4 regions of the Arthrobacter sp. YAF17 genome follow, and region 4 is predicted to be linked to each of the others. Evidence: riboswitches for the same ligand, from Rfam matches in the RefSeq annotation. Region 4 holds a riboswitch; each other region holds the start of a gene.
What was found. Region 4 has a riboswitch for S-adenosylmethionine ahead of AB4Y67_RS09795 (bifunctional o-acetylhomoserine/o-acetylserine sulfhydrylase). Riboswitches for the same ligand answer to the same signal wherever they lie in the genome.
Positions count from the first base shown of each region.

Region 1: it holds a riboswitch for S-adenosylmethionine, as region 4 does, so the genes downstream of both, AB4Y67_RS12800 (ABC transporter substrate-binding protein) here and AB4Y67_RS09795 (bifunctional o-acetylhomoserine/o-acetylserine sulfhydrylase) in region 4, are expected to answer to the same signal.
Region 2: it holds a riboswitch for S-adenosylmethionine, as region 4 does, so the genes downstream of both, AB4Y67_RS04595 (aminotransferase class V-fold PLP-dependent enzyme) here and AB4Y67_RS09795 (bifunctional o-acetylhomoserine/o-acetylserine sulfhydrylase) in region 4, are expected to answer to the same signal.
Region 3: it holds a riboswitch for S-adenosylmethionine, as region 4 does, so the genes downstream of both, AB4Y67_RS13085 (DUF1737 domain-containing protein) here and AB4Y67_RS09795 (bifunctional o-acetylhomoserine/o-acetylserine sulfhydrylase) in region 4, are expected to answer to the same signal.

Region 1 covers NZ_JBFRDB010000014.1:55,891-61,731, forward strand. The annotation lists gene AB4Y67_RS12780 (MFS transporter) at 1-752, opposite strand, end outside; gene AB4Y67_RS12785 (class I SAM-dependent methyltransferase) at 896-1,513, opposite strand; gene trmB (tRNA (guanosine(46)-N7)-methyltransferase TrmB) at 1,600-2,523, shown strand; gene AB4Y67_RS12795 (DUF1206 domain-containing protein) at 2,708-3,514, shown strand; SAM riboswitch class I at 3,676-3,763, shown strand; gene AB4Y67_RS12800 (ABC transporter substrate-binding protein) at 3,865-5,526, shown strand; gene AB4Y67_RS12805 (ABC transporter permease) at 5,533-5,841, shown strand, end outside.
Region 2 covers NZ_JBFRDB010000003.1:126,149-131,989, reverse strand. The annotation lists gene AB4Y67_RS04600 (glutamyl-tRNA reductase) at 180-1,637, shown strand; SAM riboswitch class IV at 1,725-1,838, shown strand; gene AB4Y67_RS04595 (aminotransferase class V-fold PLP-dependent enzyme) at 1,873-3,339, shown strand; gene AB4Y67_RS04590 (class I SAM-dependent methyltransferase) at 3,429-4,187, shown strand; gene AB4Y67_RS04585 (Nramp family divalent metal transporter) at 4,357-5,643, shown strand; gene AB4Y67_RS04580 (metal-dependent transcriptional regulator) at 5,660-5,841, shown strand, end outside.
Region 3 covers NZ_JBFRDB010000014.1:123,944-129,784, reverse strand. The annotation lists gene AB4Y67_RS13095 (O-succinylhomoserine sulfhydrylase) at 1-974, opposite strand, end outside; gene AB4Y67_RS13090 (rhodanese-like domain-containing protein) at 975-1,385, opposite strand; gene AB4Y67_RS13085 (DUF1737 domain-containing protein) at 1,382-1,651, opposite strand; SAM riboswitch class IV at 1,713-1,828, opposite strand; gene AB4Y67_RS13080 (NtaA/DmoA family FMN-dependent monooxygenase) at 2,016-3,311, shown strand; gene AB4Y67_RS13075 (aromatic amino acid ammonia-lyase) at 3,316-4,992, shown strand; gene AB4Y67_RS13070 (PLP-dependent cysteine synthase family protein) at 4,952-5,841, shown strand, end outside.
Region 4 covers NZ_JBFRDB010000009.1:214,099-219,939, reverse strand. The annotation lists gene AB4Y67_RS09820 (NAD(P)/FAD-dependent oxidoreductase) at 1-361, shown strand, start outside; gene hutI (imidazolonepropionase) at 373-1,581, shown strand; gene AB4Y67_RS09810 (histidine phosphatase family protein) at 1,656-2,336, opposite strand; gene AB4Y67_RS09805 (CPBP family intramembrane glutamic endopeptidase) at 2,414-3,178, shown strand; gene AB4Y67_RS09800 (VOC family protein) at 3,386-4,024, opposite strand; SAM riboswitch class IV at 4,229-4,344, shown strand; gene AB4Y67_RS09795 (bifunctional o-acetylhomoserine/o-acetylserine sulfhydrylase) at 4,350-5,723, shown strand.

The sequences.
Region 1 (5,841 bases), on a different contig from region 4:
GGGGCCAGCCAGGCGAAAACGCTGAAGGACATCATCGCCTGCAGCACCATGAAGATGGTCACCTGCCAGGCGACCCCCGAGCGCCACACATTCACGCCGCCGTGCGACAACCGCTGGCGGCCGTGGCGCTGCCGGATGGCCACCGGCAGGAACAGCAGAAGAACAACGCCGGCGGGCAGCGCCCAGAACTGCAACGCCGCGGTCCACTCCCCTGTCGCACTGAAAACGGGGTAGGTGAATCCGGCGCCGAGGGCCGCTGAGGCGCAGATCGCCGTGGTGTACAGGCCGCCCATCAGGCCGAGACGGTGCGGGAAGTCGCGCTTCACCAGGCCGGGCAGCAGCACGTTGCAGAGCGAGATCGCGGCGCCGCAGGTCGCCGTCCCGGCCAGCAGTGCGGGGAGGTGGCCTGCATCGCCCACGTCCAGGGGCCGCAGCAGCAGCCCTGCGGTGAGTGCGGCCATGGCGCCCAGCAGCACGCGCTCGGCCCCGAAACGGCGCGCCAGGACAGGAGCCAGAGGGGCGAAGACGCCCAGCAGCGTCACCGGCACGGTGGTGAGGACCACCACCGCCCAGCCCGGCAGCCCGGCGTCGGCTGTCACCTCCGGAAGAACTGCAGAGAAACTTGAGAACACCGTGCGGAGGTTCAGCCCGATCAGGACAAGGCACACGCCCAGGTATGCCAGCGCGCGGCGGCCGGCGGCCCGGGTGGGTTCCGCTGCGGGGACGTCGTCGATCTCGGCGTCCACCAGCATGCCCCGGCCGTCCTCGATCTCGAGGCCGCCGACGGTGGAGTCCTGGGAGCTCTTCGGTGCAGTCACGGACCCATTCTGGCAGGCTCGTCAGCGCAGGCCGTTGTCAACAGCGGCCCGTCAACAGCAGCCTGCCGGCGGTCCTGTCAGCTTCGGCTCAGGATCAGGTAGCGTTCGTCGCTGATCTCCTTCCCCCACAGCGCCGGGTCTGTCAGCGGGACGACGTCGGCGTCGCGGCGGTGCCTGAGAACCAGTTCCCGGCACTCCGCCGAGGAAATGCCGGCCCCCGTGCCCCACAGCCCTTCCACCAGGATCATGGTTCCGGGTCCGCGCAGGAGCCGCGTCCAACGGCCAAGCGCGGCGTCCGGATCCGGCAGCGCCCACAGCACGTGACGGGCCAGGACGACGTCGCAGCCCGCCGGCGGGTACGGCGGTTCCGAGGCGTCACCCCGCAGGAACTCAACAGCTGCCGGAGCCCGGGCGCCCGCGGCGTTGGCCGCCTCGGCTGCCTTTACCCGCGCCGCCTCCACCATCTGTGCGGACAGGTCCAGGCCCCGGACGCGGTGGCCCGCCTCCGCCAGCAGGATGGACAGGCTGCCGGTCCCGCAACCCAAATCGGCCACTTCGCTGGCGGGCACGGGAATGAGCGGCAGAATCAGCTCCGCCCAGGCACGGCGGACGCCCGGATCCAGCAGGCCATGGTCGGCCTCCCGATCGAAGTCCGCCGCCTGCCCGTCCCAGTATTCGCGTATCGCGTCCGTCATGCGGACAGTCTGCCACGGACCCCGGACTGGAACGCGTGCCCACGGTCCCACCGGCCCGACGGTGGAACTCCACTATTCTGGAAGGGATGAGTGAAACCCCAGAATCCCCCGAAACGCCGCAGCCACCGCGCCCGGTGACCCCCGGCAGCCAGGCCTCCTTCGGCACCTACGGCGGCCGCCCGGTCAGCTTCGTCCGGCGCGGCACCAGGCTGCAGGGCCGCCGGCAGGCTGCGTGGGAGGAGCATTCCGACCGGTGGGCCGTCGAGGTCCCCCGCCACATCGCCAACACGTCCGTGCACCCGGACTACGTCTTCGACGCCGAAGCCGAGTTCGGCCGCAAGGCGCCACTGATCGTGGAGATCGGTTCCGGGCTCGGCGACGCCGTCTGCCACGCGGCCGAGGAGAACCCGGACACGGACTTCCTTGCCGTTGAGGTCTACACCCCGGGGCTGGCGAACACCCTCATCAAGATCAACAGCCGCGGCCTGAGCAACGTCCGCGTCGTGGAGGCGAACGCCCCCGAGGTGCTCGCCACCATGCTGCCGGCCGGTTCCGTGACGGAGCTGTGGGTGTTCTTCCCGGACCCTTGGCACAAGTCCCGGCACCACAAGCGGCGCCTCATCCAGCCGGCGTTCGCCGAACTGGCCTCGCGGGCCCTCAAGCCCGGCGGCCTCTGGCGCATCGCGACGGACTGGTCCAACTACGCCGTGCACGTGCGGGAGGTCCTGGCCGGCTCCCCCGACTTCGAGAACCTGCACGACGGCGAGCGCAGCGGCCCGGAGAGCCCCCTCACCAAGGTGTGGGAATCCGGCGTCGAATCCCTCGTGGGCGGCGCCCCCGTCAAGGAGGGCCGCGCCCCAGTGAGCACCGAACACACCGGCCCGAACGAGGGCACCGACGAGACCGGCGGCTGGGCGCCGCGGTTCGACGGCCGGATCCTGACGAGTTTCGAGAACAAGGCGCACGAGGCGGGCCGGCTGATCTTCGACCTCAGCTACCGGCGCCGGTAGCTCGGGTCGAGGCGGCCCGCCGGCCGTGTCCGAACCCTCTGCTGTCGCCACTCAGTATCCGGATTCCCGGGTGCTGTTCCCCGGCGGCTCCCCGTGGCACGATTGCGGAAGAAGCAAGAACCGGGCGGACCAGAAGCCCGGCAGAACCACCGAGCCAGTTGAGGAATCCGCCATCAAAAAAGAAATGAAAACCGCCGCGGACACGGCGGAAGAGATCACCAACTCCCGTGCGCTGGAGGTCGTGGCCCGTGCCGGTTTCGCTGTGAGCGGCATCCTGCACCTCCTCATCGGCGTGGTCGCGATCCGGCTCGCCATGGGCGGGGAAGGAAAGGCCGATGTCAGCGGAGCCGTTCAGCAGCTCGCCAGCCAGCCGGCCGGCCCGCTGTTGCTGTGGACGTCGTTCGCGGCGTGCGTGGCCCTCGCCATCTGGCAGACCAGTGACGCCATTTTCGACTTCGAGCACCTGCCGGCCAAGAAGAAGCTGGCAAAGAAGCTCAAAGCCGCGCTCCAGGCCGTCGTCTATGCCGGGCTCGCCATCACTCTGTTCTCGTTCGCCAACGGCGCCGGTTCTGACCAAAGCAGCTCCACGAGCGACCTCACTGCGTCCGTGCTGAAAGCCCCCGGCGGCTACGCCCTCCTGCTCGCCATCGGCGCAGCCGTGGCGATCACCGGGATCGTGTACGCCATCCGGGGCTTCCGCCAGTCGTTCGCCGAACACCTCCGCCTCCCGGCCTCGCAACGGGCGCGGACTGCGGTGACGGTCCTGGGAGTCGTGGGCTATGCGGCCAAAGGCATCGCCCTGCTCCTCGTGGGGCTGCTCGTCATTATCGCCACCGTGAAGGCGCACCCCGAGGAGTCAACCGGGGTCGACGGCGGGTTGAAAGCCCTCCGCGACCAGCCCTTCGGCGTGTACATGCTGGCCGCCGTCGGCGTGGGCCTGATCTGCTACGGCATCTTCATGATGGTGCGGGCGAAACTCGCCAAGATGTAACGCCCGCCGTGAGACGCCCGGACGCGGAAACCGGGCCTTTGTGATCATTTGTTGCAAAACGTGTCGTAATTATTGGGAAATCGAAGATTCTGCAGGAAAGTAGGTGTTGCCTCCACCGGAAACGGTCGCGGCAACGAGAAACGACCTTCTTTACGAATTACTAACCATCCAGATCGGCTGAGAGACCTGGCTCGATGACGCCGTAGCAACCACCTTCGGGCACGGTGCTAATGCCAGGACCGATGGATATTGCCACGATCCCAGGTTCCACCACCCTGCGCCCTGCGGCGGCCGGCGTGTGTGGGGCCTGCGATTCTGGAGTTCCTCGGTCATGACCGAGAGGATCCCCGATGGGTACCAATGAATCACGCACGGCAACGACCAACGCGAAGGCCAGACGCCGCCCCCTGCGTTTGCTGACCCTGATGGGGGCGGCGGCCCTGGCCCTGAGCGCCTGCGGCGCCAACCCGGCCGGCACCGCGGCCTCGCAGGTCCAGGACGGAACCCCGGTGCAGGGCGGAACCTTCGTCTTCGCCGAGGTCACCCCGATCAACAACTTCCAGACCCAGGCGGCGCGCTTCTACGAAAAGGCGAACGTCCTGAACAGCGTCTTGGACCGGCTGACTTACTTCGATGCCAAGAAGGGCGAGCTCGTCCCCTGGATCGCGAGCAAGTTCACCGCGAGCGAGGATCAGACCAAGTTCACCTTCACGATCCGCCCGGGAGTGACCTTCAGCGATGGAACACCGCTGGACGCCAAGGCGGTCCAGGCCAACTTCGACGCACTGGGGAAGGGCATCGAGAGTGCGAAGATCCAGCCGAACGTTGATTTCTCCACTTACCAGTCCTCCCGGGTCATCGGCGAGGATCAGGTGGAGGTCACGCTGTCCTCCCCAGACGCCAACTTCCTGCGCGCCACGTCCTCCGTCACCGCCGGACTCGTCTCGCCGAAGACCCTGACCCTGGACAACGCCGGCCAGTCGGCCATCGCGAAAATCTCTGGTTCGGGTCCCTTCACCTTCGAATCAGAGAAGGCCGACGAGGAAATCGTCCTGGCTAAGCGTTCCGACTACGCCTGGGCACCGGAAGGCGCCGCCAACCAGGGTGCCGCCTATCTGGACAAGGTCGTCGTGAAGTACCTGCCGGAAGTGGCGCACCGTGCGGGCGCCGTGCAGACCGGCCAGGTTGACCTGGTCCGCGGCCTGCAGCCGGCCGACGAAACTGCCCTTGCCGGGAGCGGCAACCAGGTCCTGCCGGCCAAGGGCATTGACCTGACGGCCAACATGGCGGCGGTGCGGATCGGCAGCGGCAAACTTGCGGACGCGAAGGTCCGCCAGGCATTGCAGCTGGGCATCGACCGGCCGACGCTGAAGGACACGGTGCTGTCCGACAGCTACGAACTGGCCGGCTCCGTCCTGAACCGTGAAGCGCCTGACTTTACTGATCTCTCCGCGGACCTGGCCTACAACCCGGAGAAGTCGAAGAGCCTGCTGGAGGAGGCCGGCTGGGCGGTCGGCTCCGACGGCATCCGCGCCAAAGACGGCCAGAAGCTTGAGGTCACCGTCACGTCGTCGAACAACTCAGTGGTCATCAAACCCGCTTTCGAACTGATCGAGCAGCAGTGGCGCAAGATCGGCGTGAAGCTGGTCAACCGCGCGGCGGACAACGCCTTCCTGGCGACTGCCATGAAGGATCCCAACGTGGAATTCTTTGGAACCCGGCAGTTTGCCTACGGCGGCCTGGGGCCAGTCTTCGGCCCGGTCACCAACACGCAGACGTTGAATGCGGACCAGCAGCTCAATGAACTCTTCGCTAAGGAACACGCCGCCACCAGCCCCGCAGCGCACAAGCAGCTCGTCGCCGACGAACAGCGCGCGCTGGTTGTGGACCAGGCGTTGGCTCTTGTGCTCTGGGACGAAGTCCAGGTTTACGGCGCCAACGCGAAGGCGCATGTCGACTTCACCTCCGGTACCGCGCCGATTTTCCAGGGTGCCTGGAAGACCGGCAAGTAGGCCATCATGGGCCTCTACTTTGCGCGGCGCCTCGGGCAGGCGCTGCTTGTCATCTGGCTGGCGTACACGCTCGTCTTCCTGGCAGTCCAGCTGCTGCCCAGCGATCCGGTCACGATCTTCCTCTCGGCGGACGCTGCGGCGGACCAGGCAACGATTGATGCCATGAAAGCCCAATACGGCTACGACCAGCCGCTGCTGGTGCAGTATTTCGGCCAGCTTGGGCAGCTGCTGGGTGGGGACGTCGGGTACTCCCTGGCCTCCGGGCAGTCGGTGGCGACCCGCATCGGCGCGGTGGCCGGGTCCACCCTGGCGCTG
Region 2 (5,841 bases), on a different contig from region 4:
CAACCCGACGGGCCCGCCCCCAAGGATTCCGCAACCTCCCTGTACGACGCTGTCCAGGACGGCCGGCCTCAGCCGGCCTCAAGGTAGGGCATCTTTTTGGGAGGAGAGCAGCCTTGTCTGACACAGCTCATGCCCGGACTGGCGGCACCGCCGGGATCGGCCCGGTACTGCTGGTGCTCATGGCGAAGTACCGGGACCTGGAGCCCGAATCGGCCGCCGCACTGCACGCCGCCGCCACCGGGCTCGCGCCGCAGCTTCTCGCCGGCGGCTCGCCCGTCGCCGCATCCGTGGTCCTGTCCACCTGCAACCGATTCGAAATCTACTGCGAAGTCCCGTCCGAGGCGGGCCTGGCAGCCGCACGCACGGACGTCCTCGAGTCGGTCCATCTCGGCTCCGGGCTGCCCAAGAACCGCCTTTCGGGCCTCTTCGAGGAACTCCGGGGAACTGCGGCCGCGGAACACCTTTTCGCCGTTGCCGCGGGGCTGGATTCCGTCGTCGTGGGTGAACGCGAAGTCGCCGGCCAGGTCCGGCGCGCACTCTCGGACGCGCAGGCCGCCGGAACCACCAGCGGACGGCTGGGCAGGCTGTTCCAGGCCGCATCCCGCACCGCGAAGGACGTGGGGGCACAGACCGCACTCAGCAGCGCGAGCAGATCCATCGCTTCCGTTGCCCTGGACCTTGCCGCCGCCGTGGGCCCGCGGGACGGCACCAAACAGGCCGGGATCGCCGGCGCGTCGGCGGTTCTCTTCGGGACCGGCGCCTACGCCGGGTGCGTCGCGGAGCTGCTCCGGAACCGGAAATGTTCCGACATTTCGGTTTTCTCCCACTCCGGCCGCGCGAAGACCTTCGTGGCGGCCCGGGGCGGCACCGCCCTCTCCGCCGGCCAGCTGCCGGCAGCCGTTGCGGGGGTGGACCTCCTCATTGGCTGCAGCGGCTCGGGGGCCCGGCTCGACGCTGCCGCCCTCACCCGGTGGCGTGAGGGTGCGGCCCGTCCGCTGGCCATCATCGACCTCGCTCCCAGCCACGATTTCGACCCCCGCGTGGGCGGGCTGCCAGGCGTCGAACTCATCACGCTGGAATCGGTGCACCGCGCTGCTCCCCCGGCGGACGCCGCGGCGCTGCGCCGAGCCCGCGCCCTGGTCCGGCAGGCGGCACGCCACTTCGAGGAGGAGGAAGCCGGGCGCGCCGTGGATACCGCCGTCGTCGCGCTGCGCGAGCACCTACATCAGGTCCTCCACAGCGAAATGGAACGCGTCAGCAAACAGCATGGCCGGTCTGCCGCGGCTGACGACGTGAACCTCGCCCTCCGGCATCTGATCCGGCGCCTGCTCCATACCCCGACGGTCCGCGGCCGGGCGCTCGCCGCGCTTGGGCGCCAGGACGACTACGCCGCTGCCCTCGATGCCCTGTTCGGCCTCAGCATCTCCACCGGCAGCCAGCAGACCGCCCCGAGCCGGGACGCCGCCCGGCCAGTCCGGGAACACGCCGAAGAACCCGCCGAAACGGTCGCAGCGACGGCCAATCCGGTCTGCGGCGGCACCGCCCGCCCGGGCGCCGGATGCCCGGGAACCTGTTCAACTTTGCAGTTCCTGACGAGCCCCCGGACCGGCATCGCCGCAGCCAGCCGAGCGTGCTAGCGAGTGTGCTAGCGCCCGCGTAACAAACAGCTTCACAATCGGCCAGCACCTTTTCGCGCGGGCGGGGAATGTCCTAGGCTCGAAACAGGTCACGAGTGCCAGCGCTAAACCCCGGTTTGCTGGCCGGCAAMCCTCCATTCGCGGCGGGGTGCCCCGGGTGACGACCTGGCCGGTCCGGAACGGACCCGGCAAGCGCGGATCCCCGGTACGTGGGGTCCTTTTCAAGCGAGGTCCCATGACGACTGCCACCATTCCCGCCACCCCCGAACTCCGTGCCGTCGCCGGCCAAGCGCATCCCGATGTGCGGTTCGCCGTCGCCCGCCGTCCGCTGGCCGCGGTGACGGGCGCCGAGATCCAGGCGCCGCTGATCCAGGGCGGCAGCGTCCGCTACGCCAACCTGGACTACGGCGCCTCGGCGCCCGCGCTGTCGGTGGTCTCGGCCTACCTCAACGAAATCCTGCCGTTCTACGCCAGCGTCCACCGCGGCGCCGGCTATGCCTCCCAGATCAGCACCTCGGTCTACGAGAACTCCCGCACCATCGTCCGCGATTTCGTGGGCGGCCGTCCGGACGACGCCGTGATCTTCACCCGGAACACCACCGACTCCCTGAACCTGCTGGCCGGCTGCCTGCCCGTCGTCGACGGCGTGAACACCGGCGAGGTGCTCTACCTCGACATCGAACACCATGCCAACCTCCTGCCCTGGCAGCGGGTGCCGCACCGCAGCGTCATCGCCGCGCCCACCCTCGCCGCCACGCTGGAACTGCTCCACGGGGAACTCGCCCACGGCGGCGTCAGCCTGCTCGCCGTCACCGGCGCCTCCAACGTCACCGGCGAGATCCTGCCGATCCGGGCACTGGCCGCCCTGGCCCATGAATACGGCGCCCGGATCGTCGTCGACGCCGCCCAGCTGGCCCCGCACCGGCGGATCGACATCACCGCGGACGGCGTCGACTACCTCGCGTTCTCCGGGCACAAGCTCTACGCGCCCTTCGGCGCGGGCGTGCTGGTGGGCCGTCCCGACTGGCTAGACGCCGGCACGCCGCACCTGGCCGGCGGCGGAGCCGTGCAGGACGCCCGGATTGACACGGTCAGCTGGACCACCGGCCCCGCCCGGCATGAAGGCGGCTCTCCCAATGTCCTCGGCGCAGCCACCCTGGCCCGGGCCACCCAGGTCATCGCCGGCCTGGACGTTGACCAGTGGCACGCGCACGAAAACGCCATCCGGTCGTTCCTCGTTGAGGGCCTAGCGCGGATCGACGGCGTGACCGTCCACCAGATCTTCGCGGACAGTGCATCCTTCGACGTGCCGGCAGGCCACGAACCGGGGAACGGGGCCGGCACCGGCACCATCGGCGTCGTCAATTTCTCCGTGGAAGGCTACGACGCGGGCCTGGTGGCGGCGTATCTCTCGGCCGAACACGGCATCGGGCTGCGCGACGGCCGGTTCTGCGCACACCCCCTGCTCCGTCGGCTCGGGCTGCCCTCCGGCTCGCTGCGGGCCAGCTTCGGAGTCGGGTCCCGGCTGGAGGACGCCCAGCGTCTGCTCGCCGGTATCCAGGAGCTGCGCCAGACCGGCCTCGGCTGGGACTACGTGGTGGACGCGGGAAGGTGGGTTCCGTCCAACGACACCCGCAGCTACCCGCACTGGGCACCCAACACGCCCGGCACTGCCGGCGCGGCCCCCTGCACCCAGGACTGACCGGGCGGGGAACCAACCTGGCATCGCGGCCCTGCCGCGTGCGGTAAATTCGGAAGGTACCCATCCGGACCTGCCGAAGGAGATCGCACGTGGCACGCGGTGGCCCCAAACTGCACCGGGAACGGCGCCAGGAGCTCGGGCAGAGCTTCCAGGACGGCGGGGAGCACTACGAACGCGTGCGCCCGGGCTACCCCGACGATTCGGCCGACTGGCTGATTCCCGCCGGGGCGAAGGACGCCGCGGACGTGGGCGCCGGCACCGGGAAGTTCACGGCGCTGCTGGCCGGGCGCGGGCTGCACACGGTGGCTGTTGACCCGTCCGCCGACATGTTGGAGCAGCTGCGCAGGACGCTTCCGGGCGTCACCGCCGTCGAGGGTACCGCCGAGCACACGGGTCTGCCCTCCGGGGCTTTCGACGTCGTCACGGTCGCCCAGGCGTGGCACTGGTGCGATCCCGTCCTGGCCAGCACGGAGATCGCCAGGATCCTCCGCCCCCATGGTGTCCTGGGGCTCGTCTGGAACCAGCTGGACACGTCCGTTCCCTGGGTGCACCGGCTCTCGCGGATCATGCATGCCGGCGACGTCCACAAACCCCACTTCAGGCCCCCGCTGGGCCCGGAATTCGGGGGGCTGGAGAGCCACCTCACCCGCTGGGAAGATCCCGTGCGCACCGCCGACATCATGGAGCTGACCAAGTCCCGCAGCTACTACCTTGCGGCCAGCGAAGCGGTCCGCGCCAAGGTCCTGGGCAATCTCGAGTGGTACCTGCACGAACATCTGGGCCACGGCCCCGGCGAAATACTCCCCCTCCCCTACCTGACACAGAGCTGGCGGGCCGTCCGGGCCTGACCCGGCGGGCCCACGGTTCCACGCGCCGGCATTGCACCGAATCTGCACGCTGGCCTATGGTTTCGGTATGCCTAATAATTGTTTATAGGCAGCTACAAATTATGGGGCGGGCAACAGCGCGCCGCCACCGGCCGCGTCGTCGTGACGCACCTACCCAGGGGAGCCCGCCGTGCTGGAAGTAACAGGACACGAAGCGCCGGCGCCACAGGCACCCGCCCGGCGGAAAAAGGGCGGCCGCCGCGCCATGATCGGCCTTCTGGGCCCGGCGTTCGTCGCCTCGATCGCCTACGTGGATCCCGGCAACGTGGCGGCGAACCTCACAGCCGGCGCCCAGTACGGCTACCTCCTGGTCTGGGTTCTGGTGGCCGCCAACATCATGGCCGTGCTGGTCCAGTACCAGTCCGCCAAGCTCGGAATCGTCACCGGGAAGAGCCTGCCCGAGATCCTCGGTGAGCGGCTCAAGCCGGTCTGGCGCCGCGCGTTCTGGGTCCAGGCCGAGATCGTGGCCGCTGCCACCGACCTGGCCGAAGTGGTCGGCGGGGCGATCGCGCTCTACCTGCTCTTCGGGCTTCCCCTGCCCCTCGGCGCCGTAATCGTCGGCGGCGTCTCCATGCTCCTGCTGGCCGTCCAGGCCCGGAACCGGCAGCGGCCCTTCGAGTTCATCATCATCTTCCTGCTGGGCATCATCACGATCGGATTCCTGGCCGGCCTCTTCATCAGCCCGCCCGACCCGGCGGGCGTCGCGGCCGGCCTGATCCCGGGCTTCCAGGGTCCGGACACCGTGCTGCTGGCCGCCAGCATGCTCGGCGCCACGGTGATGCCGCACGCCATCTACGTCCATTCGGCCCTTTCCCGGGACCGGCACCGCCCGAACCCGCACCTCCACGTGCCCGCGCCAGCCATGACGCGCCTGGTCAAAGCCACCCGCTGGGACGTCGTGGCGGCCCTCGCCATTGCCGGGATCGTGAACATCGGGATGCTGCTGCTCGCCGCATCGACCCTGGGCGGCGAGGAGGGAACGGACACCATCGAGGGCGCCCACGCCGCGATCACCGCCAACCTGGGTCCGATCGTCGGCGTCATCTTCGCCGTCGGCCTGCTCGCCTCCGGGCTGGCGTCAACCTCCGTGGGCTGCTACGCCGGCGGCTCCATCATGCAGGGCCTGCTCAAGATCCGGATCCCGATGATGACGCGCCGGGTCGTCACCCTCATTCCTGCCGTAGTGCTGCTGAGCATCGGCTTCGATCCCACCTGGGGCCTGGTCCTCAGCCAGGTCGTCCTGAGCTTCGGCATTCCCTTCGTCCTGGTCCCGCTGGTCGTCCTGACCAGCAACAAGGCGCTGATGGGCCGCTTCGCGGACGGAATGGCACTTCGCATTGCCGCCATCACCGCCGTGGTCCTGGTGGTCGCACTCAACCTCGTCCTGCTGTGGCTGACCTTCTCCGGCGCCGCCTGACGGTAGGCTGGACGGTGTGAAGACCAGCCTGCCATCCTCCTCGATCGAGGACTACGTCAAGGTCATCTACTCCTTTACGGAGTGGCAGGACAAGCCCATCACCTCCACCCAGCTGGCCCAGCGCCTCGGCGTCGCCAACTCTTCGGTCTCCGAGATGGTCCGCAAACTCAAGGACCAGGGCCTGGTGGACCACCAGCC
Region 3 (5,841 bases), on a different contig from region 4:
GAGCGCCCGGCGGACGGGGAGAGCTCAAAGGTCAGCACGGTGCCGCCGGCCTTCATCTGCCGGGCGGCCAGATCGTACTGCGGGTGCGACGGCAGCAGCGGGTACTTGACCCAGCTGACCGCGGGCTGCTCCTCAAGCCATTCCGCCAGCCGCAGCGCGGAAGCGGAGGAATGGTTCACCCGCAGGGCCATGGTCTCCAGCCCCTTGGTCAGCACCCACGCGTTGAACGCCGAAAGCGCCGGCCCGGTGTGGCGCATGAGCTGCTTGACCGGGCCGTCGATGAACTCCTTGGTACCCAGGATCGCGCCGCCGAGCACCCGGCCCTGGCCATCGATGTGCTTGGTGCCGGAGTAGACGATCACGTCCGCGCCCAGCTCCCCGCAGCGCTGCAGCAGGGGAGTGGCAAAGACATTGTCGACGACGACGGTCGCCCCGGCGGCGTGCGCCAGGTTGCTCACGGCGGCGATGTCCACGATTTCCTGCATCGGGTTCGACGGCGATTCGAAGAAGACCGCCGTCGTGGGTTCCGACAGTGCGGCGCGCCACTGCTCCAGGTCCGGGCCGTCCACGAAGACCGTCTCCACACCCCAGCGGGGAAGGATCTCGTTGAGGATCACGAAGCACGAGCCGAACAGCGAGCGGGCCGCGACCACCCGGTCGCCGGCGGCCAGCAGGGCGCCGAGGGCCGTGAAGACGGCGGACATTCCCGAGGCGGTGGCGAAGCAGGCCTCGGTGCCTTCGAGCAGCCGGAGCCGTTCCTGGAACGTGGCCACCGAGGGGTTGCCGTAGCGGGAGTAGACGAAGCGTTCGTCCTCGCCGGTGAACGCACGCTCGGCGGCGGCCGCGGATTCGTAGACGAAGCCGGAGTTCAGGAAGATCGGCTCGGACGTTTCCTGGAAGCCGGTGCGGTCGAGCCCGCCGCGGACGGCCTGGGTGTCGGCGCTCCAGCCGGCGGCATCGGGGTTGAAGGCCACTTAGTGCTTTCCGAGGTTGGTGGGCAGGCCGCGGTTCTTCCAGCCGTTGACGGTGCGCTCCCCGTAGCGGTCCGGTCCGCCTTCAAAGCCCTCGAGAACGTTGTAGGAGGTGAAGCCGGCCTCCGTCGCGGCGATCGCGGCGGCGATCGAGCGGGCGCCGGAACGGCACAGGAAGACCAGTTCGGTGCCCGGCTCTTCGGGGGCCTGCTGTTTCAGCTGTTCCACGAAGCGCGCGTTGGGGATGCCGCCGGTGAGGTTCCACTGGATGAACAGCGGATCGTTGTCGGTCTCGTTGGTGTCCGGGATGCCGATGTGGGCCCATTCGCCCTCGGTGCGCACGTCCACCAGGATGGCGCCGTCCTCCAGCTTGGCCCAGGCCTCCTGCGGGCTGAGGTCTCCGGCGTAGCTCACGCGTGGCCCTCGCCGTCGAACTCCAGGTCATCCACGGCATTGGCGACGGCGGCATCGGCGCTGGCGATCGCGGCCGGCAGCACCACGGCCTGGGCCACGATGACGCTGCCGCCGTTGGACGTGACGGCCGGGCCGCCGTGCAGCACATAGCCCTCGGCCAGGGCGGCCGAGACGCGCTCGCAGAAGGCGCGGTCATCGGGGCCGGTGAACAGGCGGTACGCCAGTCTCTCCCCGGCAGCGGGGACGGCGGGGGCCGGGGCTGGCACTGTACGGGGTGCTGTATCGGGGACAGCGGGGGCGGACGCGTCAGGCACGACGGATCTCCTTCTTTCACGCTTGCAGCTCGAATTGGTCGATATGCCGAGTATTCACCTGAGGCACCCCGCCGCGAAAGGGAGGGTTGCCGACCGGCCAGTCAGGGCTTGGCGCCGGTTCTCATTACTCACCAAAAACGTAACACCCGCGACGCCGGCCGGCACCGCCGCCGTCGTCATGTTAGGTAACGGAATCCGCCGGAGTGCGGGGACCCATCCGGCGGTTCCGGGGGGATAATGACGGGAGGTGAAGTCCCTTTACGCCGGATGAAATCAGGTGGCCGTGAACGCCTCGGATGCCCCTACAGTCGGTCCCATGCTGCATTTTGGGTGGTTTGTGGGCCACGGCTTCGGCGTCCAGGGCTGGGGAACCCCCGGCTACGGGATCGGCTATGACTGGAAGAAGCCGGCGCTGTACCAGGACGCGGTCCGGGCCTTTGAACGTTCCTGCCTGGACCTTTTCATCATCGAGGATTCCCTCACCGTCCCGGACACCTACAGCGGCAGCGCGGAAGTTTCCCTGGCGCAGGCGTCCTTCGCGCCGAAACACGATCCGCTGGCCCTCGTGCCGTACCTGTTCTCCGCCACGAGGCACCTGGGCATCGTGCCCACGATCAGCGCCTCCTTCTACCCGCCGTTCACGGCGGCGAGGCTGCTGGCCACCCTGCAGCACTTCTCGCACGAACAGCTGGGCTGGAACGTGGTGACCTCCGGCAGCGACCTCGCTGCCCAGAACTACGGCCTGGACCAGCAGATCGAACACGACCGGCGCTATGAGAAGGCCGAGGAATTCGTGGATGTGGTCCGCCGGCTGTGGCGCAGCTGGGAACCGGACGCGATCCGGGAGGACGCAGGCGGGGGCATTTTTGCGGACCACACCAAAGTCCACCCGATCCACCACGACGGCGAGTTCTTCAAGGTCCGCGGGCCGCTGAACACGGCACCATTGCCGGAGGAACCCGTGCTGGTGCAGGCAGGGGCCTCCCCGCGGGGCAAGGCCTTCGCCGGGGGCAACGCCGACGTCGCGATTGCGCTCGCCCGGGGAGCGGACGGGATGAAGGCCTACCGGGACTCCATCCGGGCGGAGGCCGCCGCCGCCGGCCGGAACCCGGATGACGTCAAGGTGCTGTTTGTCCTCAAGCCCACGGTGGTCGGCTCGCGGGCGGAGGCGGAGGAGCTGCGGGCCCGGCGCCGGGACCTGACGCAGCGGGACATCGACAGCCAGCTCAACTCCATCTCCTACCTCTCCGTCATCGACTTCAAGCAGTTCGACCTCGACGCCCCGCTGCCGGAGCTGCACACCAACAGCAACCAGGGCACCCTCGACCACTTCACCAAGGCCGCGCCGCCGGGTTCCACGCTGCGCCAGCTCCTCCAGGCCCGCAGCGGCGGCGCGGGGGACAGCATCATCGGCACGGCCGAGGAGATCGCGGACTACCTCGAAGAGACCGGGGCGCAGGTGGGCGGCGACGGGTTCCTCTTCTCCGGGTTCGTGGACCCCGCGACGGTCCACGGCGTCCTGGACCGGCTGACCCCCGTGCTCCGCCGCCGGGGGCTGATACGGACCAGCTACGGCGACGGCGGCCTCCGCCGGAACCTGCGGGACTTCTAGCGCCATGACCGACCAGCCGGCCGCCGCAGCGTCCTTCCTCATCGGCACGGCCCGGCTGCACGCCCGGGAGGTCGCCGCGGCGGCCGCCGACCCCTCCGTGCGGGTGGTCCTGAGCGAACAGGCCCTCGAAGTGCTGGGCCGCTCCCGGGAAGTGGTCCAGCGGGCCATTGAGTCCGGGCACAAGGTCTACGGCCTCAACACGCTGCTGGGGTCCGGCCGCGACACGGCAGTGGCCGAGGAATCAATCCTCGCCTACCAGATCCAGGTGGTCCGCTACCACGACAGCGGCGTCGGCGGGCTGCTGGACGCCGCCGAAGCCCGCGCCACGGTCCTTGCCAGGCTGATCGGCTTCAGCCGCGGAGGCTCGGGGGTGCGCCCGGAGACGGCGCGTTTCTACGCCCGGCTGCTCAACCGCGGTGTGCTTCCCGCGATCCCGCGCGACGGCTCCGTGGGATCCTCGGACCTGACCCAGCTCGCCGCCGTCGCCGCCGTCGCCATCGGGGAGGGACAAGTCCTCTCTCCGGACGGGCCGCCCGTCCCCGGCGGGGAGGCGCTCGCCGCCGCCGGGCTGGAGCCCCTGGCCCTGGCACCGGGGGAAGCACTGGCCCTGGTCAGCGCCAACTCCTACTCGATCGGCGTGGGCGCGCTCCTGCTGGGACGGCTCCTGCGCCTGGCGGACCTGGCCGACACCGCGCTGGCGCTCTCGCTGGAAGCGACCGCACGGTACGACGGCGGCGGGAACCTCAGCCCCTTCTCCGCGGCCGTGCAGGCGGCCAAGGCCGTCGACGGCCAGGCTGTCTCCGCCGGCAATGTCCGCCGGCTGGTCCGCGGCGGCTGGCTGGAGCAGGACGGCCGGGACGCCTCAGTGCAGGATGCCCTGTCCTTCCGGGCCGCACCGCAGACCCACGGCGCCTTCCGCTGGCAGCTCGGCGCCCTCGAGGAAGCCCTCGAAGTGGAGCTCAACGGACAGGGCGACAACCCGCTGACCGACCTGGCCTCGGGCCGGATGGTGTCCGGCGGGAACTTCCAGCCTATGCAGCTGGCCCTGGCCTTCGAAGCCCTCCGGCTGGGCCTGGCGCACCTGGGGATCAGCAGCGAACGCCGGATCGCCAAGCTCTATCCGCCGCAGCGCCGGATCCGGCAGCAACACCTCGCCGCTGCCGGGGACGGCGCCGCCCTGGCGCGGGAGGAGCTCCCGGGCCTGCTCTGGTACTCGGCGGCCGGGCTGCTGGCCGAGCTGAAGACCCTGGCGGCGCCGGCCACGCTCGGGGCGCCCACCCTGTCCGCCGACGTCGAGGACCACTCCACGCTGGCGCCGCTGGCCCTGCAGCAGCTCGAACGCTCCGCCGAGGCCGCCGAGAAGCTCTTCACCATCGAGGCGCTGACGGCGGCCTACCTGCTGTCCCGGGCCGGCGACGCTACCGCTACCGGTGCCGGTGCCCGCGCCGGTGGGGGTCCCGGGGCGGCCGGGACCGGAGAGCGGCCGCTCGGGGCGGGGACGGGCGCCATCCAGGCACGCCTTGAGCGGGTGCTGGCCCACGGCGCCTCCGGCGGGCTGACGGCGTCCGCGCTGCTGGACGCGGCGCGCGATGATCTGCACTCCGCGCTCGCGGAACGTGCCACAGGGGAGGGGGAAAGCCATGACGGGGAAGCACACGGTCGCGGAGAAGCTGCCCAATGACGCGGATGCCGTCCTGGCCCAGGTGGGCGGCACCCCGCTGGTGCGGCTGAGAACGATCACTAAGGGCCTGGCCAGCGCGGTCTACGTCAAACTCGAATCGGAAAACCCGGGCGGATCGATCAAGGACAGGACGGCCCTGAGTATGGTCCGGGCAGCCGAGCGGAGCGGGGCGCTGCAGCCCGGCGCCACGATCGTGGAGAGCACGTCGGGGAACACCGGAATCGGGCTTGCCCTGATCGGGGCCCTGACCGGCCATCCGGTGGTTGTGGTCACGGGTGACTCGATTTCCGCCGAGAAGCTGGCCGCCCTGCACCGTTACGGTGCCCGGGTGGTGATTACGGACTGGGATGCGCCGTCCGGATCGCCGGAGAACGCGCGCGCGGTGGCGGCACGGATCACGGCGGAGACACCGGGGGCCTGGCGTCCGCTGCAGTTCGACAACCCCGCCAACCCGCAAGCGCACTACGACACCACGGCGCCGGAGATCTGGGAGCAGACGGGCGGCGCGGTCACGCATTTTGTCGCCGGGGTTGGCACCGGCGGCACCATCAGCGGCACCGGCCGCTACCTCAAGGAAAAATCGGCGGGCCATGTCGAGGTGATCGGCGCCGATCCGTTCGGCTCGGTCTACAGCGGCGGCCATGCGGGGCAGATCCTGGTGGACGGGGTGGGGAACACCTGGCCGGAGGCCGACTGGCCGAAAGCCTTCAACCGTTCCACGGTGGACCGCTTCCTGCGCATCCCGAACGACGAGGTCTACACGACGGCGCACCGGCTGCTGAACGATGAGGGCCTGTCACTGGGACCGTCCTCCGGACTCGCCGTGGCGGCCGCCCTTCGGGTGGCGCT
Region 4 (5,841 bases):
ACCGAGCGGGCCCGAGGATGCGCAGCCGCACCCGGGCGACATCGAGGCGCTGATCGCCCGGCTCAACACCCTCACCACCCTCGGCATCCGCGGCGTCCGCCAGGCCTGGACCGGGCTGCGGACGGAAGCGGCCGACGGTATCCCGGTGGTGGGGTTCGACGCCGAAGCCCCCGGATTCTTCTGGCTCGCCGGCCAGGGTGGCTACGGCTTCCAGACGTCCTCCGGCATCGCCGAACTGGCCGCGGAACTCGTCCTCGCAGGCCAGGGAGCCTCTGCGGTTCCGGGCGGGGCCCAAGCAGCCGGTCCGGCATCCCGGACAGTGGAAGCGCTGGCGGCGACACGCTGGTCCATCCGACGCTGAAGAATGGACTCATGAGCACCCTCATTACCAACATTGCCGAGCTGATGACCCAGGACGCGGACCACCGGGTCCTGAAGAACGCGGCGGTGGTCATCGAGGGCGAACGGATCTCGTGGCTTGGCTCCGCGGCGGACGCGCCGGCCGCCGACGACGCCGTCGACGCCGGGGGCCGGGCCCTGCTGCCGGGCTGGGTCGACTCGCACACCCACCTGATCTTCGCCGGCGACCGGACCGGCGAGTTCGAGGCCCGGATGGCGGGGGAGAGCTACAGCGCCGGCGGAATCGCCGTGACCACCGGCGCCACCCGGAGCACCAGCGACTTCGACCTCACCCGGCTCGCGATGGGCCGGGTCGCGGAAGCCGTCTCGCAGGGCACCACCTACCTCGAAACCAAGACCGGGTACGGCCTGGATGTGGAGAACGAGGCCCGCAGCGCCCGGATCGCCTCCACCGTGGCGGACGAGGTCACCTACCTCGGCGCGCACCTCGTGCCCGCCGGGATGGACGCCGAGGAATACACGGACCTGGTCTGCGGCCCCATGCTCTCGGCCGTCCGGCCGTTCGTGCACTGGGCCGACGTCTTCTGCGAGCGGGGCGCCTTCGATGAGGACCAGTCCCGGCGCGTGCTCCAGGCCTGCCGCGACGCCGGGCTGGGCCTGCGCGTGCACGGCAACCAGCTCGGCGAAGGCCCCGGCGTGCGGCTCGCCGTGGAATTCGGTGCCGCGAGCGTGGACCACGTGAACTACCTGTCCGTCGCCGACGTCGACGCCCTCGCCGCCAGCTGGTCCGGCTGGGACGCCGCGTCCGGTGACGGGCGCGGCACCGTGGCGACGTGCCTGCCGGCATGTGACCTGTCCACCCGCCAGCCGCTGGCGCCGGGCCGGGAACTGCTCGACGCCGGCGTGCAGCTTGCCCTGGCCTCCAACTGCAACCCGGGTACCTCCTACACCAGCTCGATGGCCTTCTGCGTCACCACCGCCGTGCTCCAGATGCGCCTGAGCGTCCACGAGGCGGTGCGCGCCGCGACCTACGGCGGCGCGCTGGCGCTCGGCCGGGAGTCAGGGAACGACGCCGACGGGGAACGCGCCGTCGGCTCGATCGCCGTCGGACACCGCGCGGACCTGCACCTGCTCAACGCGCCCTCGGCCACGCACCTGGCCTACCGGCCCGGCATTCCGCTGACCCACGCCGTCTGGCGCGCGGGGGTCCGCGCCCGCTGACCCACCCAACTGACTCGCAGCAGGGGCTGTTTTGGACGCTCAAAACAGCCCCTGCTGCGAGTCAGTTTCGTTAGTTAGAAATACATCGGCGGGGCGTCGAGCACCGTTTCGTCGACGCGGCGCTCCACCCACTGGCTGAAGGGTTTGTCCAGCTCATACTTGCCCAGCTCGGTCCGCAGGAGGCTCCGGACCTCGGCATTGTCCGGGTTGTTGAGGGACTCGAAGTACTCCACGGACCAGTGGAACCAGCGCATGCAGAACAGCCGCATGGTGAGCCCGTGGGTGACGAACAGCGCGTTGGGGGCGTAGTCCGGCCTGGACCAGTGGCGGTACAGGGTTTCCATAAATGAGGAGACCCGGTCGTAGACGTCCGAGCCGGATTCGCCCTCCCGGAAGCGGTAGAAGAAGTGGCCGTAGGCGTTGCGGAGCTCCTTCTGGTCCTCGATCTCGCCGGCGATCTGGAAATTCGCCCAGTCCTGCTCCCGCAGCCGCGGCTCCTCGATGACCCGCTCGATCAGCGGACCGAGGTTGAGGGCCTCCAGGGTCTGGTAGGCCCGAAGGTAAGGGGAGACATACACGCAGGCCTGCTGGCCGTCCAGCAGCCGCCGGACCTGTTCACCGGCTGCCCGGGCCTGTTCCACACCGAGTTCGGTCAGCGGAATCCGGTAATCGGGCACCCGGTTGTAGATGGAAGTGTCGGCGTTGGCGGCGGACTGGCCATGCCGGATCAGAATGATTTTCCCGGGCGCACTCATAAACCCCAAGCATAGGGCCCGGCAGCGTCGCGGCCCCGATTCAGGCAACTACCGGCAACTGCAGGCAAGATGTAACCATGTTGGTTCCCTCCCGCCGCCGGCTGCGGCTTGAAATGTGGATTGTCCTGGGCTTGTCCCTGGGACAGTCGGCCGTGTATTCGGTGGTGCAGCTGCTGGACAAGATGACCAGGGCGCCGCTCGCCGAGGGGACCTCCACGCTGAACCGCTCGCAAAGCAGCCGCGAGTACTTCGACCTCACCTACCAGCTGCTGGACATCATCTTCGCCCTGGTCCCCGTGGTCCTCGTGATCTATTTCCTGACGGAAAACCGGCCGTCCGGCCACGGCATCACGGCCTTCCAGAGACTGGGCCTCAACTTCAACCGGCCCGGCAGGGACCTGCTGCAGGGCTTCGGCCTGGCGGCGCTGATCGGCATCCCGTCGCTGGGCCTCTACGCCGCCGGCCGCGCGCTCGGCATCACGACGGCGATCATTCCCAGCGCGCTGGACGCCTACTGGTGGACGGTGCCGGTGCTGGTCCTCTCCGCGATCCGGCACGGGATCGTGGAGGAAGTGATCGTGGTGGGCTACCTGCTGGACCGGCTCGGGAAGCTCGGCTGGTCCGTGCCTGCGGCCATCTTCGCCAGCGCCATGCTGCGGGGCAGCTACCACCTGTACCAGGGGTTCGGCCCGTTCATCGGCAATGCCATCATGGGCGTCATCTTCGCCGTGGTCTACACCAAAACCCGCCGGCTGATGCCGCTCGTGATCGCCCACGCCGTCCTGGACATCGTGGCATTCGTCGGCTTCAGCCTCTTTGGCAAGGCCATCGGCCTGGGCTGAGTGCGCACCAACACAAAGCAACGCGGAGTCACTTCGAGCCCATCCGGAGGCACTGGACGGGCGCGAAGTGACCCCGCGTCGCCTTTCAGAGCCGGCCGGGCCGCCGGTGCGCCGTTTCTGTATTGGCGTTAAAGTATTTCGGCCGTCATCGGTGGGTGACGTCATTGGCACCCGCTGATGGCGGCCGAAGTGTGGGGCGGTGAAACGTCAGATCGTGACGGCTCCGGAGGCCGTCTCGAACGTGACGGACAGGATGCCGGGGGTTCCGCGGGGAGCGATCCAGTTCACGGCCACGTCTTCCAGCGGCTTTTCCACCGGAACACCCAGCCATTCGGTGACGCGCTCGGCGGAGCCGGCAATCGTGAGGGCGGACATCTTGACCTGGCTCTCGTAGGCCTTCGACGGGTGGAGTTCCGGGTCGCCTTCCCACCTGAGCATGTACGGGACCTGGGGATCGGCGATGAGCCCGAGGATGCCGATCTGCTTCCAGACCAGTTCGCGGCCGTCCGGGAACTTGCGGTTGCCGTTGACGGCGGCGCGGCCGAGCCGCTCCTCGAACGGGGCCAGGTCGTCAACCTCGACGCACCAGCCCATCCAGCCGCCGCCTGCTTCGGAGCGGGCACGGACGGCCTGGCCGAAGGGGGCCTTGTCGGAGGCCGGGTGGTTCAGGACCTCCACGACCTCCAGGTACTTGTGTCCCGCGAGCGGGATGATCATGTTGCGGGTCCCGAATCGGGGGTGTACTCCGCCCTTCACGGCTTCGACGCCGAGGGCAGACGCAATTCGTTCGGTGGTGGCAGCGAGGCCATCTTGTTCACAGGCGTAAGAGACGTGATCCATGCGCATGACCTCATCTTGGCACTTTGTGATGCGGCTCTCAGCTTAGGCTCGCCTAACCGAGATGGGATGTCATTTTCGGGGTGCCCCCGAAGTGCTCTTTTCCGCGTCATTGCGCGGAACCAGGGGGCCCGGCCGGGCCAGCCGGCCGCCCGGCTTCATCTTCGTCACAAAGCTATCCAGAGCCCGGAACCCGTTCCTAGACTGGGGTCAGGTCATGAGTGCCAGCGCACAGCCCCGGCTTGCTGGCCGGCAACCCTCGTATCGCGGTGGGGTGCCCCGGGTGAAGACCTGGCCGTCCGGCGCCCGCCGGAAGGCAAGCGCGGCGCCAGAGTTGACCCGGGCCAAGGAGCTCCGGGCAGTCTGTGCCCAGTCCCCAAAGGAGTCTCCGATGTCCAACGCCTGGTCCTTCGAAACCCGCCAGATCCACGCCGGCCAGGAGCCGGACAGCGCCACCGGTGCCCGGTCGCTTCCGATCTACCAGACGACGTCGTTCGTCTTCCCCAGCGCTGAAAGCGCCGCCAACCGGTTCGCCCTCGCCGAACTGGCTCCCATCTACACCCGGATCGGCAACCCCACCCAGGACGCCGTGGAACAGCGCGTGGCCAGCCTGGAAGGCGGGCTCGCGGCGCTCTTGCTGAGCTCCGGGCAGGCCGCGGAGACTTTCGCGATCCTGAACATCGCCGAGGCCGGAGACCATGTGGTGGCCAGCCCCAGCCTCTACGGCGGCACCTACAACCTCCTGGCGCACACCCTGAAGAAGTTCGGTATCTTCGTAACGTTTGTGGAGGACCCGGACAACCTGGCCCAGTGGCGCGACGCCGTGCAGCCCAACACCAAGCTGTTCTTCGGCGAAGTGGTCTCCAACCCGCGCCAGGACGTCCTGGACATCGAGGGCATCTCGCAGGTGGCCCATGAGGCCGGGGTGCCGCTGATCGTGGACAACACCCTTTCCACGCCGTACCTCATCCGGCCGATCGAATGGGGCGCGGACATCGTGGTCCACTCCGCCACCAAGTACCTCGGCGGCCACGGCGCCGCGATCGCCGGCGTGATCGTGGACTCCGGCAACTTCGACTTCGGCGCGGATCCGGAGCGGTACCCGGGATTCAACACCCCTGACCCCACCTACAACGGCCTGGTCTACGCCCGGGACCTCGGCAAGGACGGCGCCCTCGGCGCCAACCTCTCCTACATCCTCAAGGCACGCGTCCAGCTGCTGCGCGACCTCGGCTCGGCGGTATCCCCGTTCAACGCCTTCCTCATCGCCCAGGGCATCGAGACCCTGAGCCTGCGCGTGGAGCGGCACGTCGCCAACGCCACCGCTGTCGCCGAATGGCTCGAGGCCAGGGACGACGTCGAATCGGTCGCCTATGCCGGGCTGCCGTCGAGCCCCTGGTACGAGCGCGGCCGCAAGTACGGGCCCAGGGGGACCGGCGCCGTCGTGGCCTTCAACATCGCCGGGGGAGCGGAGGCCGGCAAGCGGTTCGTCGACGCCCTGGAGCTGCACTCGCACGTCGCGAACATCGGTGACGTGCGCTCGCTGGTCATCCACCCGGCGTCGACCACGCACAGCCAGCTCTCCCCGGAGCAGCAGGCCGTTGCCGGCGTCAACCCCGGTCTGGTGCGCCTGTCCGTGGGCCTGGAGCACATCGACGACATCCTCGCGGACCTCGAAGCCGGCTTCCGGGCGGCCAAGGACGCCTAAGCGAGGTCAACGCCGAGTTTCCCCACCTTTGCGGGCATGAGGCCGGGAGTCGCCGACACTCCGGGGCGACCCGCCGCCCACGGCCTTCAAAAGTGGGGAAACTGCGGTGCTGACGCAT